3 regions of the Halomonas sp. CnH100-B genome follow, and region 2 is predicted to be linked to each of the others. Evidence: predicted binding sites of a transcription regulator. Region 2 holds the regulator's gene; each other region holds the start of a gene.
The links. The regulator FNR, encoded in region 2, switches genes on or off when oxygen is low (the NO sensors DNR and NnrR bind a similar motif). The targets are predictions, from matches to a motif close to TTGATNTANATCAA.

Region 1 (4,172 bases), on a different contig from region 2:
CTGACCGCGTCATTGAAATCCTAAAGGGTGCAATGAGCGAACTGCGCATTGGCGACCCCCGCGACCTGGGTACCGATGTCGGCCCCGTCATCGATGAAGACGCGCGCAACGGATTGATGGCGCACATCGAAAAGCTCAAAAGCGAAAACCGCTTGGTCGCTGAAACGCCGATGACCGCGGAGCATACCCAACACGGCACTTTCGTACCGCCAGTGGCCTTTACCATCGACAGCATCGACGCCCTGACGCGCGAGCAGTTTGGCCCGGTGCTGCATATCGTGCGCTTCAAAGCACGCGAGCTTGATAAGGTCATCAATGACATCAACGGCCGGGGGTATGGCCTGACGTTTGGGGTGCATAGCCGTAACGAATCCTTTGCCGCTGAAATAGCGCAGAAAATTCGAGTAGGCAATGTGTATATCAACCGTAATATCATCGGGGCTGTTGTTGGCGTTCAGCCGTTCGGTGGCCAAGGGCTGTCCGGCACCGGCCCGAAAGCGGGCGGACCGCACTACCTGCAGCGCTTCGTGACCGAGAAAACGATTACTAACAACACCGCCGCCCTAGGTGGCAACGCGTCGCTTCTGGCGCTAGGGGATGAGTAAACGGCTCATCAATACAACTAACCTGAACTCCTGAAAAGGAACCGTCTCATGGTTGACAATAATAGAGCAATGGCCCTGGCACGGGCGGCCTGTCTAGGCCGCCCACCGGGCACGGGGAACTTTGCACACACGCGTACCCATCAACTCTCTCATGCTTCGTCGCGCGAAGGCGCGACGGCTGGTAGTGACATCACGACTCAGGGTTAACAACAACAAGGCTGTGTCATGGCCGTGACGATTCGGCCAACGCAGCCCCTGTCGATGCTCGCCGTGTACAAAAGGGTCAGCACCCGCCGATGCTTTTGTACGTAGCGTAGCGTCGTCCTCACACATTGGAGAAGTTTCATGGCTACAGGTGTATGGATTAGCTTATTCGGTTACTTCGCGCTGATGATCGCCATTGGCGTTTATGCAATGCGCAAGGCCACGTCTTCCTCTGAAGACTACATGCTGGGGGGGCGTACCCTCAGTCCACAGGTAGCGGCCCTCTCAGCGGGCGCGTCGGACATGAGCGGCTGGCTGCTGTTGGGGCTACCCGGTGCCATGTTCGTTTCTGGCCTGGGCTCTGCCTGGATCGGCATCGGCCTTCTGGTGGGTGCGTTCTTCAACTGGCTGCTGGTAGCGCCGCGCCTGCGTGAACAAACCATTCACTACGGCAATGCCATTACCATCCCGGCCTTTTTGGCCAACCGCTTCCCGACCCGCGCGCTGTCGCTACGCACGGTATCGGCCGTCGTCATCGTGGTCTTCTTTGCCGTCTACACCGCGTCAGGCCTCGTCGCGGGTGGCAAACTGTTCGAAAGCGCTTTCACCGGCGTTTACAACTTCGGTGACATGAGCAACTACGCCATGGGCGTGATCATCACCCTGGGCGTGGTACTGATCTACACCGTCGTAGGCGGCTTCCTCGCCGTGAGCATGACGGACTTCGTTCAGGGCTGCATCATGATGCTGGCGCTGATCATCATGCCTGCCGTCGTACTGTTCGGTGAAGGCGGCGGCGGCTTCTCGCAGGCGTCTCAGACGCTCAATGAAGTCGATCCCACGCTGCTGTCATGGTCCGAAGGTCTCACGTTCATTGGTTGGCTCTCAGCGGTCACCTGGGGCTTAGGCTACTTTGGTCAGCCGCACATCATCGTGCGCTTCATGGCGATCCGTTCGCAGAAAGACGTACCAACGGCCCGTAACATCGGTATGGCGTGGATGCTCATCTCGCTGATTGGTGCCGTGTCTCTGGGTATCTTTGGTCGCGCTTATGCCATTCGTAACGGCTTGGACGTTCAGGATCCGGAAACCATCTTCATCGTGCTGGCCAACCTGCTGTTCCACCCGCTGATCACTGGCTTCCTCTATGCTGCGCTGCTGGCAGCCATCATGAGCACCATTTCCAGTCAGCTGCTGGTGTCCTCTTCCTCGTTGACCGAAGACTTCTACCGCCTGTTCCTGCATAAGAAAGCCTCGGAGCAGCAGTGCGTCGCCGTGGGCCGTATCTGCGTCGTGCTGGTGGGTATCGTCGCCGCGATCATTGCTTCGGACGAAAACTCTCAGGTACTGGGTCTGGTGAGTAACGCCTGGGCAGGCTTCGGTGCGGCTTTCGGCCCGCTGATCATCCTGTCGCTGATGTGGTCACGCACCAACGGTGCGGGCGCCGTTGCCGGTATGATCGTAGGTGCCGTGACCGTCATGCTGTGGATTGCCCTGGGCTGGAACGGCTCCTTCATGGGAGGACCGGGCATCTATGAAATCATTCCTGGCTTCATCGCCTCGTTCATCGCCATTCTGGTGGTGAGCAGCGTGACGGCGGATGCTGGCGAATACAAGCACATCGACCGTCAAGACGCGTAATACGTCGGTTTGATGCAGCAGGCTCAGCGGGGAAACCCGCTGAGCTTTTTTATGGGCAGCGTTCTCACGCCAGCACTCCCTACGAACTCCCCAACTCCCTCCCCCTTTGCCCCAGGTCAATAACGCCCTCGCACTGGCTCGATACACTGGCTCCAGGGTTAACGCAACCCACCATACTCACACGATCGTCCAGGAGCCACGCTATGCGCCTTTTATCACTGCCTACTCTATTCACCGCCGGACTTGCCGCCGCTACCTTAGCCGCCAGTTCCCAGGCGTTCGCCTATGGGGCGGGCGATATTTTCACCCGCGTGGGGGTCGCCAAGGTGGCGCCCAAGAGCGACAACGGCTCGCTGGCCGGTGGGGCTTTCGCGGTCGATGTTCAAGACAAAACCGGCCCTGCGTTTACACTAGGCTACCGCTTCCACGATAAGGTAGGTGTCGAGTTACTGGCCGCGCTTCCCTTCGAGCACGACATTGCCCTCAACGGCGACCATCTCGCCTCCACCAAACACCTGCCGCCCACCTTGACCCTACAATATTATCCGTTGGGCGGTAGCGAGTCGCCGGTGCAACCCTACGTCGGCGCGGGCATCAACTACACGCGTTTTTCCGATGAGCGCCTAGCCATTGGCGAACTCGAGCTGGACGACGCCTGGGGCGCCGCCGCCCAAGTGGGGGTCGACCTACTGATCGACGAACACTGGGCACTGAACGCTGCGGCGTGGTACCTGGACATCGACACCGACGCCAAAATCAATGGGGCTGCTGCAGGCACTGTGGCCATCGATCCCATGGTGGTCATGGCGGGATTGAGCTACCGCTTCTGAGTCCACGCAGTCGTGGCAAAAAAATGCCCAGGGCGTTCGCCCTGGGCATTGTCGTTGACGGCACGTCGCACTTAGTTCTCGGTGACGATTTGGTCGACCCGCTCCACCGCCTTGACGACCAGCACCTGATCGCTGGCACGCGCTTTCTCCTGCATCATGTAAGCCGCCACCGCCGGAGCGACATCGCACTTGGCAGGCATGGCGGCTTTGGCATCGATTAACGCGTTCAAACGCGCAATGAACACATAGCGCACCCACTGAGGCAGCGACATGGTATCGATACAGAAAGGCTGCTGGCTGGCAAATGCCGACGCATCGGGCGTGGGGGTGCGCCACAAATTCGCGGCCTTCATGGCGGCTTCAAGCTCGAGAAGCGCGGTTTGAAGCTGTTGATGGACGCTCATAAACACCTTGGGGTTGGTCAATGTTGACGCCCATTATCCCAACTCTGTGGGTAAGTTGCCACTCGCGAGCCTCTCTCTAAGGCGTTATTCACAGATTCACAGAAAACCTGCAAGAGGCTGTGGATAAACTATGGAAAGGTGTCGCCACCGCTACTCTCACGCGGCTTACGCAAAGTTGTTCAATTTTTAACCACTTAGACAATAAAGCACGGATTAATCAACGGTTGCGGCTGACAGTGGCAAACCAGCAAGGTAGAGTGCAGGCTTGAAAAGCGGAAGGATGTCATGCAGCCAATTCACACCCTTGATGAGTTTTTTACGCGCAGCGGTGCGGAGGTATCGCTTTACCATATGGGGCGCCGGGTTACGGCGTGTCCACGAGACGTATTGCGCGCTTTCGAGAACGCCGAGTACGCATGGCCCGAGCCTTGGCAGGGTCAGGCACGGCTCGCCATCGTCTTCCGTTTGGGGGCCATGGAAGAGCCTGC
Region 2 (4,172 bases):
TGAAACTGGCGATTCTGCTCGACTCCCACGGCGTGGCAGGTAACCCCGCGCTACTGGATCAAATACGTGAGGCGCTGTTCGAGCGCTGCTCCCACGATGAGCTGCTGCTCTCTTACTTTGCTCGGGCAGCGCTGCGCTTCTCGACGCCGCTGACGCTATTTGGCTCGCTGAAGAAGCCCCAACACGGTATCGATATCAAAAAAGGCGGCATCTTCCCTATCGTGCACGGCGTGCGCACCATGGCGCTTGAGCGGCGCATCAAGGCCACGTCGACCCTGGATCGCCTGGAGGCCCTGGCCATCGATGGGCGGTTGGATCGACGGTTTGCCGATGATCTCGGCGAAGCCCTGGCGCTATTCACCGAGTTGCGTCTTCGCCAGCAGCTCCAGGACATGGAGGGCACCCACGCCAAGCGTACCAATCGGGTCGTGGTACAAGAGCTTTCTTCACTGGAACGAGACCTGTTGCGCGAAGCCCTGCACATCGTGAAAGACTTCAAGCAGCGTCTTTCCCACCGCTATCATTTGGAGTACTCGTGAGCGGAATGCGCCTGTTAGACCGACACATGACGCTGCTCAGCGGCTCGCTGAGAACGCTGCTTCAGCGAGAAAGCGACCGTCGCCGCTGGGCCGATTCGCCGTATGCCTGGCTATTTCAGCCCTACATGGGGGAAGAGTCCGTGGCCATGGCCTGCCAGGTGAGCGAGGGTCAGCCAGCGGTGATCAGCGTAGCGGCGGTGGTACTGAACCCGCGCCGTGTGCACACCAGTCGTATGTGGTGGGCCACGTTGTCGGTATCGCCCGCGCTAGTCCCTGCTACCCTGCGACGCCATCACCAGCTACACGCCACCGACGCGCCGCGCACGCCAGATGCCGAGTGCCTGACGGAGTTGGCCGACTTCATCGGCAACCGGCCGCTGGTCGGCTGGCAGTTGGAGCACACCCTCGAACCTTTGAACGGGCTGTTCAAAAGCGTATTGGGGTTTGGTCTCCCCAACGCCCAGGTGGACGTTGCCAAGTTGCATGGGCGACAGCTGCGGCGGCTGCATCCACACATCGATACCCTCGACCCGCTTGGCGTAGCGTTGGCTCGCTGGCAGCTACCGCCATTGATCTGGCCCAGCGTGGTCAGTGAAGCCACCGCCAGCGCGCTCCTCTACCTGCGTTTACAGCGTGAGATCGCCCTGACGGCCTAGGGTTTGTATTGGGTAGAGCTTCGGAGTGTTGTTAGAATACGCGCTGCTCCTTCACCCATCGGCAGTGCGACGATCATGTTACAACCTGACTACTTTGACCCTACTGCGTCAGACAGCGCGTCTGACGAGTCCCTTGCCCAGCAGCATGAGCTGCAGGATGCCAAGCAGAAGCGTGAATTCAACAAGTTGCAAAAACGCCTGCGGCGCGAAGTGGGAAATGCCATCATCGATTACAACATGATCGAAGAGGGCGACCGGGTCATGGTGTGTCTCTCCGGTGGCAAAGACAGCTACACGATGTTGGAGATCTTGCGCAATCTTCAGCGCAACGCGCCGGTCAATTTCTCGCTCGTGGCGGTCAATATGGACCAAAAACAGCCTGGTTTCCCGGAGCACGTGTTGCCCCAGTACTTAGACAAGCTGGGGGTGGAGTACCACATTCTCGAACGTGATACATATTCGGTCGTGAAGGAGAAAACGCCGGAAGGAAAGACCACCTGCGCGCTCTGTTCACGTCTGCGCCGTGGCTCGCTGTATGGGTTTGCCGACGAGATTGGCGCCAACAAGATTGCCCTGGGCCACCACCGGGAAGACATTCTGGAAACGCTGTTCCTGAATATGTTCTTCGGCGGTACGCTGAAGGCCATGCCGCCGAAACTGCTCTCTGATGACGGGAAAAATATCGTGATTCGCCCGCTGGCGTACTGCAAAGAGGCGGACATTGCAGAGTTTTCACGGCTGATGGCGTTTCCGATCATTCCCTGCAACCTGTGCGGTTCACAGCCCAACATGCAGCGCCAGATCGTCAAAGAGATGTTGGCAGAGTGGGACAAGAAGCACCCTGGCCGTTTGGAGAGCATGTTCAAAGCCGTCACCAACGTCGCCCCTTCCCAGCTTGCCGACCGCGAGCTATTCGACTTTGCCGGTCTGGAAGCGAAGCAGGCGGCGCTGATGGAGAGCCGCATTCAGGCGTTTAACGTGTAATCGTCTGCGCCTCCTCTTCTGCCAGGGTGATGAGGCGCTGCATGTCCAAAATATTTACCTCGCGACCCGAAACGGCCACCACCTCCTGCTGCTGAAAGCGGCTGAGAATACGGCTGACCGTTTCCACCGCCAGACCCAGGTAGTTGCCCATATCGGCCCGCGACATCGACAGCCGAAAGCTGTAGGGGGAGTAACCCCGGCGACGGAAGCGGTCAGAGAGGGTAATTAAAAAGCTGGCCAGCCGCTGGTCGGCGGTTTTGCGCGATAGTAAGCGCATCATCCGTCGGTCATCGCGCAGCTCCTTACTCATACTGCGGTAAAGTTGGCCGCGCAGCTCAGGTATCTCTTCTGAGAGGGTGTCCAGGCGGTCAAACGGAATTTCGCACACCGTGGTAGTCTCCAGGGCAATCACGGTGCCGGGGTAGTGCTCTTCGTCGATACCGTCCAAGCCGACCAGCTCGCTGGGCAGAAAGAAGTTGGTGAGCTGATCGTTACCGTTCCCTTCGCTGGTCACCTGTTTCAAACTGCCAGAGCGCACGGCATAAACGCTGGTGAACGCGTCGCCCTGACGAAACAGCGGTTCGCCCTTCTTCAGCGGCGAGCGACGGCGAATGATGGCATCGAACTGGCTCATATCCTCAAGCTCCAGGGCAAGCGGTAAGCACAGCGAGCTTAAACTACAGGTTTGGCAGCGCGCTTCTTGCAGCAGTGAACGTCGTTGGCTGGCAGGATATGACATGGGGGTCTCCCTTCTTATTCGCCATCATGGGTACAGGGGGCAGGTGGCTCAAGGCGCTCACACGATCTTCGAGTAGCGCTGGCCATCCTGGCGTTGTAAGTGGGTGTCGAAGGCCATGGCCAGGTGTCGAATGAGTAGCCGCCCCACCGGGGTGGCGGTGAGCCGAAGCCCCTGACGCGTTAACAGGCCATCCCGTTCGGCGATTTCCAACCGCTCAAGGGCGTTGGCAAAGTAATCTGCGGCATCGACCTGCCAGCGCTGGCCGACAGTGTCGAGGTCAATGGCCATATCGCACATGAGCCGCTCGATGACCTCTCTTCGCATTAGGTCATCCTTATTTAAACGTAACCCTTTCACGGTCGCCAGCCTACCTTCATCTAAGGCCGCTTCATAGTCAGCGAGCCGGGTAGGGTTTTGCGCGTAGCTATCGTTGATCCGAGAAATGGCCGATACCCCCAAACCAATCAAGTCGCACTCGGCGTGGCTGGAATAGCCTTGAAAGTTGCGCTGCAGGGTGCCGTTGCGCTGCGCCTTGGCCAAGCTGTCGTCGGGGCGCGCGAAATGGTCCATGCCGATATGCACATAGCCCGCCTGGGTCAGCATCGCAATGGTGGTATGCAGCATGGCCAGCTTCTCATCGGCGCTGGGCAGGTCGGCGTCCTTGATGCGTCGTTGGGGCGCAAAGCGGGTCGGCAGATGCGCATAGTTAAACACCGACAGCCGTGCGGGACCTAGCTCGATCACTTGGCGCAGCGTGTCCGCGAAACTCTTCTCGGTTTGTAAGGGCAGGCCATAAATCAAATCGAGGTTGAGCGAGCGAAAGCCGAGCCGATGGGCTTCATCCATTAGCGTTTCGGTGAGCACCCGGGGCTGAACGCGATTGATCGCCGCTTGTACCTGTGGATCGAGGTCTTGTACGCCCAAGCTCAAGCGGTTGAAGCCCAGCGACTGCAAATGGCGCAGGGTAAAGACATCCGCCTCACGTGGGTCGATTTCGATGGCGTAATCACGGTCCGGCGCATTGGAGAGGCCAAAGCGTGCGTCTAAGCGGTCGATCAAATCGCTCATCTGAGCCAGAGTGAGAAACGTTGGCGTGCCGCCGCCCCAGTGCAGCTGCTGCACCGGACGCTTTGTATCCAAATGGCGCGCAGTGAGCACCATCTCGCGATCCAACCGTGATAAGTAGGGTTCGGCCAGAGCGGTATTTTTTGTAGCTATTTTGTTGCACGCGCAGTAAAAGCAAATTTTCCGACA
Region 3 (4,172 bases), on a different contig from region 2:
CGTCGGGATGGAGCGCGGTGCCCGCCAGCACTCACGCGAGCTGGCCGAAGAGCTGCTGGCGATCGATCAGGAAGACAGCCTAGGCCTGAGGGAACTGGTGCTGGACCAGTTGCTGCGCGACCACCGTAACGAAGAGGCACTGGCACTGACCGAAGAGCCCCAGAAAGACGATGGTTCATTGGTGCTAGGGCTTCTAATGGGGCGCACGCTGGCGCTCTATCGGTTAGGCCAGCAGGCAGCGGCGGAAATCGCCATTCAAGATGTCATGGCACACAACCGCCATGCGCTGGAGCTGATCTGCGCCGAGAACCCCAGACCTTCCATGCCCCACGCCGATGGGCAGGTCGACCCTGGCTCCCGGGCCGAAGCATGGCAGTACCGCACGCTGATGCGTGACCAGTGGCGCACGACTCCTGGGGCGCTGGAGTGGCTAGCCAACCATCGCTGAGCCTCCCTGACGGTCTTATTGGCCTGCCCCGTTCACCGGGGCAGGTACGAGCTGCTTGTCGCGGCTGATCCAGATCGCCAGCACAATGGCGGGTAGGCCGAGCAGCGTGGCCACAACGAAGAACGTGGCATAGCCCTGAGCACTCACGACGATGCCACCAAACCCGCTGAGGAATTTCCCTGGCAGCGTCATCAGTGACGAAAACAGCGCGTACTGCGTGGCGGTATACGCGCGCGAGGTCAAGCTCGACAAAAACGCGATGAATACCGCGCTGGCGAGGCCGTTAGCGAGGTTATCACCGATGATCGTCACCACCAGCATCGGCACCTGATTGCCAATCAGCGCAAGCACCGCAAACAACAGGTTGGTGACCATCACCAGTCCTGCGCCAAAAATCAGCAGTGGGCCAATGCCATAACGGGCCACCAGTAGACCGCCAAGAATCCCCCCGGCAATGCTCATGGCAATCCCAAATATATTGGTGACGTTGGCAATGGTCGCCAGTGAAAAGCCCAAGTCGATATACAGCGGGTTGGCCATGGAGGCCATGGCCAAGTCGCTGATGCGAAACACGGCAATGAATAGCAAAATGCCCATCGCCTTCACGCCAAAGCGACGAAAGAAGTCGGTAAACGGGCACACGATGGCGCCAATCACCCAGGCGCCCATACGCCGCAGCGGTTTCGGCTGGCCCCGGCTGGCGCGGATGAAGGCGCGCACTTTGGGCTCGTGGATGAGCTGCACGGTCAGCGAAGCGCGTTGGGGCTCCGGTCGAATCAAGACGGTGAGCACGCCAATGCCGACCAGAGCCGCCATGGTGAGGTAGGCGGCGTGCCACGACACCGCCGAAGCCACATACAGCGCACCGGCACCCGCCGCCAGCAGCCCGCCGCGATAGCCGATGATATAGGTGGAGGCCATGGCCGCCTGGACATCGTCATTGGCGGATTCGATACGGTAAGCGTCTATCGCAATATCCTGCGTCGCGGAGCCAAACGCCACCAGCAGCGCAAAGGCGGCCACCCAGCCCAAATTACCCACGGGGTCGACGCCCGCTAAGCCAATGAGGCCAGCGGCAATCATGCCTTGGGCCAGCAGCATCCAGCCTCGTCGTTGCCCAAACGCCCGCGTCAGTAGCGGTAGAGCAAGCCGGTCCACGACAGGTGCCCAGAAGAATTTGATCGAGTAGAGCATCCCGATCCAGGCAAAAAAGCCGATAGCGGCAACGTCGACGCCATCGCTACGCAGCCAGGCAGAGAGCGTGGAAAACACCAGTAAAAAGGGCAGGCCAGCGGAAAAGCCTAAAAACAGCATGGTGATCACTGGCGCTTTGCAGTAAATACCAAGCGCCGCCAGCCAACTGCGCTGGGGAGTCGGGGTGGGCATGTAAGGACGTACTCCCAAAAGAAAACATCGGTGACGTGGCCCGCTGAAAAACCCGACGATGTTAGACTGTGTCTAGGGTTCATGGTCAGCGTTCCATGACAAAGCCGACAGCTTACCGGAGAGGAGTTTTCCATGTCGATTACCGCCCATCAGGTAGTGACCTTGCACTACGTGCTTAGCGATGTGCTCAGCGATGGCAGCACCCGCGTGTTGGATGACTCCCAGGCGCGTCAACAACCTTTGGAGTATCTGCACGGCCACGACAACATTCTGCCGGGCCTGGAGCGTGATTTAGCCGGTAAAACGGCAGGCGACGAGCTGCGCGTTACGCTGGCACCCGCCGACGCGTATGGCGTGCGTAACGAAGACCTGGTGCAAGAGGTGAGCCGCGCCTCGTTTGGCGGTGCGGCGATCGAACCCGGCAGCCGGTTTCAGACCGAGGGTGAGGCTGGCCCGCAGATCGTCACGGTGCTCGCCATCGACGGCGATAACGTCACCGTGGACACCAACCATCCGTTGGCAGGCCACACGCTGCGCTATCAGGTGACGATTTTGGACGTTCGTGAAGCGACCCGTGCCGAGCTTGCCAAAGGCCACCCGCTGCCCCCAGGCACCGAGCATCGTAGCGTAGAAGACCGCAAAGTTCTTTAAGCCCCCAAAAAACTGACCTGCATCAAGTTCGCGATCGCCGCCATGGTGGTCATTGGTAAAGCTTGATCCAGGTCAGTTTCCTCTTTTCTGGACGCAGTACGATGGCCCCATACATCACGGCGAGAGGGGAACATCATGTACTGGGACGAGGCTGTTATTTTCGGCTTGGCCACTGTCGCTTTAGTGATCGCTTTTATGGTGGGTTGGGTAGGTTTCGTGATTCGCGATCATTTGCGCAAAGGCGAACGTAAAAAGTCGTGACGCCGACGATGCCTTAGCGCGAGCGCGACGCGGCTCTAGCCAATCGGCTGTGACAGTCGTCAGGGGAGGGGGCTTACGCCAAGGTGTAAGCTTCCTGTTGCCGGCCCAATGGGCCGGCTTTTTTATGCCTCGTGTTTATACCGCGTCATGCCATGGAGGAGGAGAGGTAAGAGGCGGTTGAGGAGAAATAAGACGGAAGCGTGAGTGTTAATTGGCGTTGAAAAGCATTGGCGGTCATGCTCTGGTAAAGTGCCTCGACCACTATCGTGCACTAAACCAAACTAGGAAGCTGACCGCGATGAAGGCTGTTCTGTCTCGTTTGTCCTTACGTTGCAGTGGGGCGCTCTCAAAAGCAGCTAGGGGGCTCGTCGTTTTACTGCTTGTCGGCGTGCCACTCAGCGCCAGTGCCCAGGCGCTTAGCCTGATCAATGGTGATTCCACACAAAAAGTAGCGCTGGGGGATCTGCGCGATCGCGCCGATACGAGCTTTACCGTTTTCGACCCCTTTCAAGGCCGCGACGTGGAGATGCGCGGGGTCTCCTTTCGTGACTTTTTGATCGAGCATTTTGGCGAGGTGCCGCCCACGCTGCACTTCACCGCCTGGGACGATTACGAGGTAAGCCTGGGGGGCTGGGATGACCCGACCTGGTATTTGGTGACCATCGAGGAGGGTGAGCCGCTGACCCTGCGCTCGCGGGGGCCGATTCGATTGGTCGAGCGTGAATACACGGGGCGCGATGTCGAGAACTTGCGCGACTTCAACGACTGGATTTGGATGATTCGTAGCATCGAGGCGCAGTGGTGATGTCTACCGAGCCTGAGAAGCCGCCCGAGCCGCCGGTTCGCTGGGGATCGGGCAGGCTGTTTACCTGGCTCTCGCTGAGCTTGATGAGCTTCGTGGGGCTGATGGTGCTGATCGTTTACGAGGCACGCTGGGTCTATCCGGAAATCCAGGCGTACTTTAGCCAGACCGGCAGCCTGACGGGGCAGCAGTTGGCCACCCGGGCTCGGGGGTACGTGCAGCGTGCCCAAGAGGAGCTGCTCGTCGCGACGTCGCCGTTGGAGGTTGGCAATGCCCGCCACTCGTTGGAATTAGCCTATGGGCTCTTCGACGTAGATATCTATCGGCAGAAGTACGCCTGCACCGCCCCCAGTCTAGCGCTCATGGATGACATCGCCGACCTGCTCGACACCGAGCAAATCGACCCCTTCGACGCCGCCCACGCGCTGTTCGTACCGGTGCAGTGCTTGACCAGTATCGAAATGAATCAGCTCGACCGTCGTGGTATGGCCATCAACGACTTTTCATCCAGCACTCGCCGTCACAACCAAGTAATGACCTACTCCAGTGTGCTGATTTTTGCCCTTGGCCTGCTGTTCTGGGTCATGCACCAACGTCAGCTCAAACGCACCGAGCGAGCGAACG

Region 1: the regulator FNR is predicted to act here: its motif matches at 2,557-2,570, upstream of NH398_RS13625 (OmpW family outer membrane protein).
Region 3: the regulator FNR is predicted to act here: its motif matches at 2,548-2,561, upstream of ccoM (cytochrome c oxidase subunit CcoM).

What each region holds. Positions count from the first base shown of each region.
Region 1 covers NZ_JAMXRX010000005.1:294,814-298,985, forward strand. The annotation lists gene putA (bifunctional proline dehydrogenase/L-glutamate gamma-semialdehyde dehydrogenase PutA) at 1-605, shown strand, start outside; gene putP (sodium/proline symporter PutP) at 951-2,450, shown strand; gene NH398_RS13625 (OmpW family outer membrane protein) at 2,654-3,280, shown strand; gene NH398_RS13630 (YqcC family protein) at 3,352-3,684, opposite strand; gene NH398_RS13635 (DUF3549 family protein) at 3,970-4,172, shown strand, end outside.
Region 2 covers NZ_JAMXRX010000003.1:142,564-146,735, forward strand. The annotation lists gene NH398_RS07380 (putative nucleotidyltransferase substrate binding domain-containing protein) at 1-539, shown strand, start outside; gene NH398_RS07385 (DNA polymerase III subunit epsilon) at 545-1,195, shown strand; gene ttcA (tRNA 2-thiocytidine(32) synthetase TtcA) at 1,271-2,179, shown strand; gene fnr (fumarate/nitrate reduction transcriptional regulator Fnr) at 2,169-2,918, opposite strand; gene hemN (oxygen-independent coproporphyrinogen III oxidase) at 2,976-4,172, opposite strand, start outside.
Region 3 covers NZ_JAMXRX010000001.1:453,078-457,249, forward strand. The annotation lists gene NH398_RS01970 (SEC-C domain-containing protein) at 1-448, shown strand, start outside; gene NH398_RS01975 (MFS transporter) at 464-1,834, opposite strand; gene NH398_RS01980 (peptidylprolyl isomerase) at 1,967-2,485, shown strand; gene ccoM (cytochrome c oxidase subunit CcoM) at 2,621-2,746, shown strand; gene NH398_RS01985 (hypothetical protein) at 3,135-3,551, shown strand; gene NH398_RS01990 (GGDEF domain-containing protein) at 3,551-4,172, shown strand, end outside.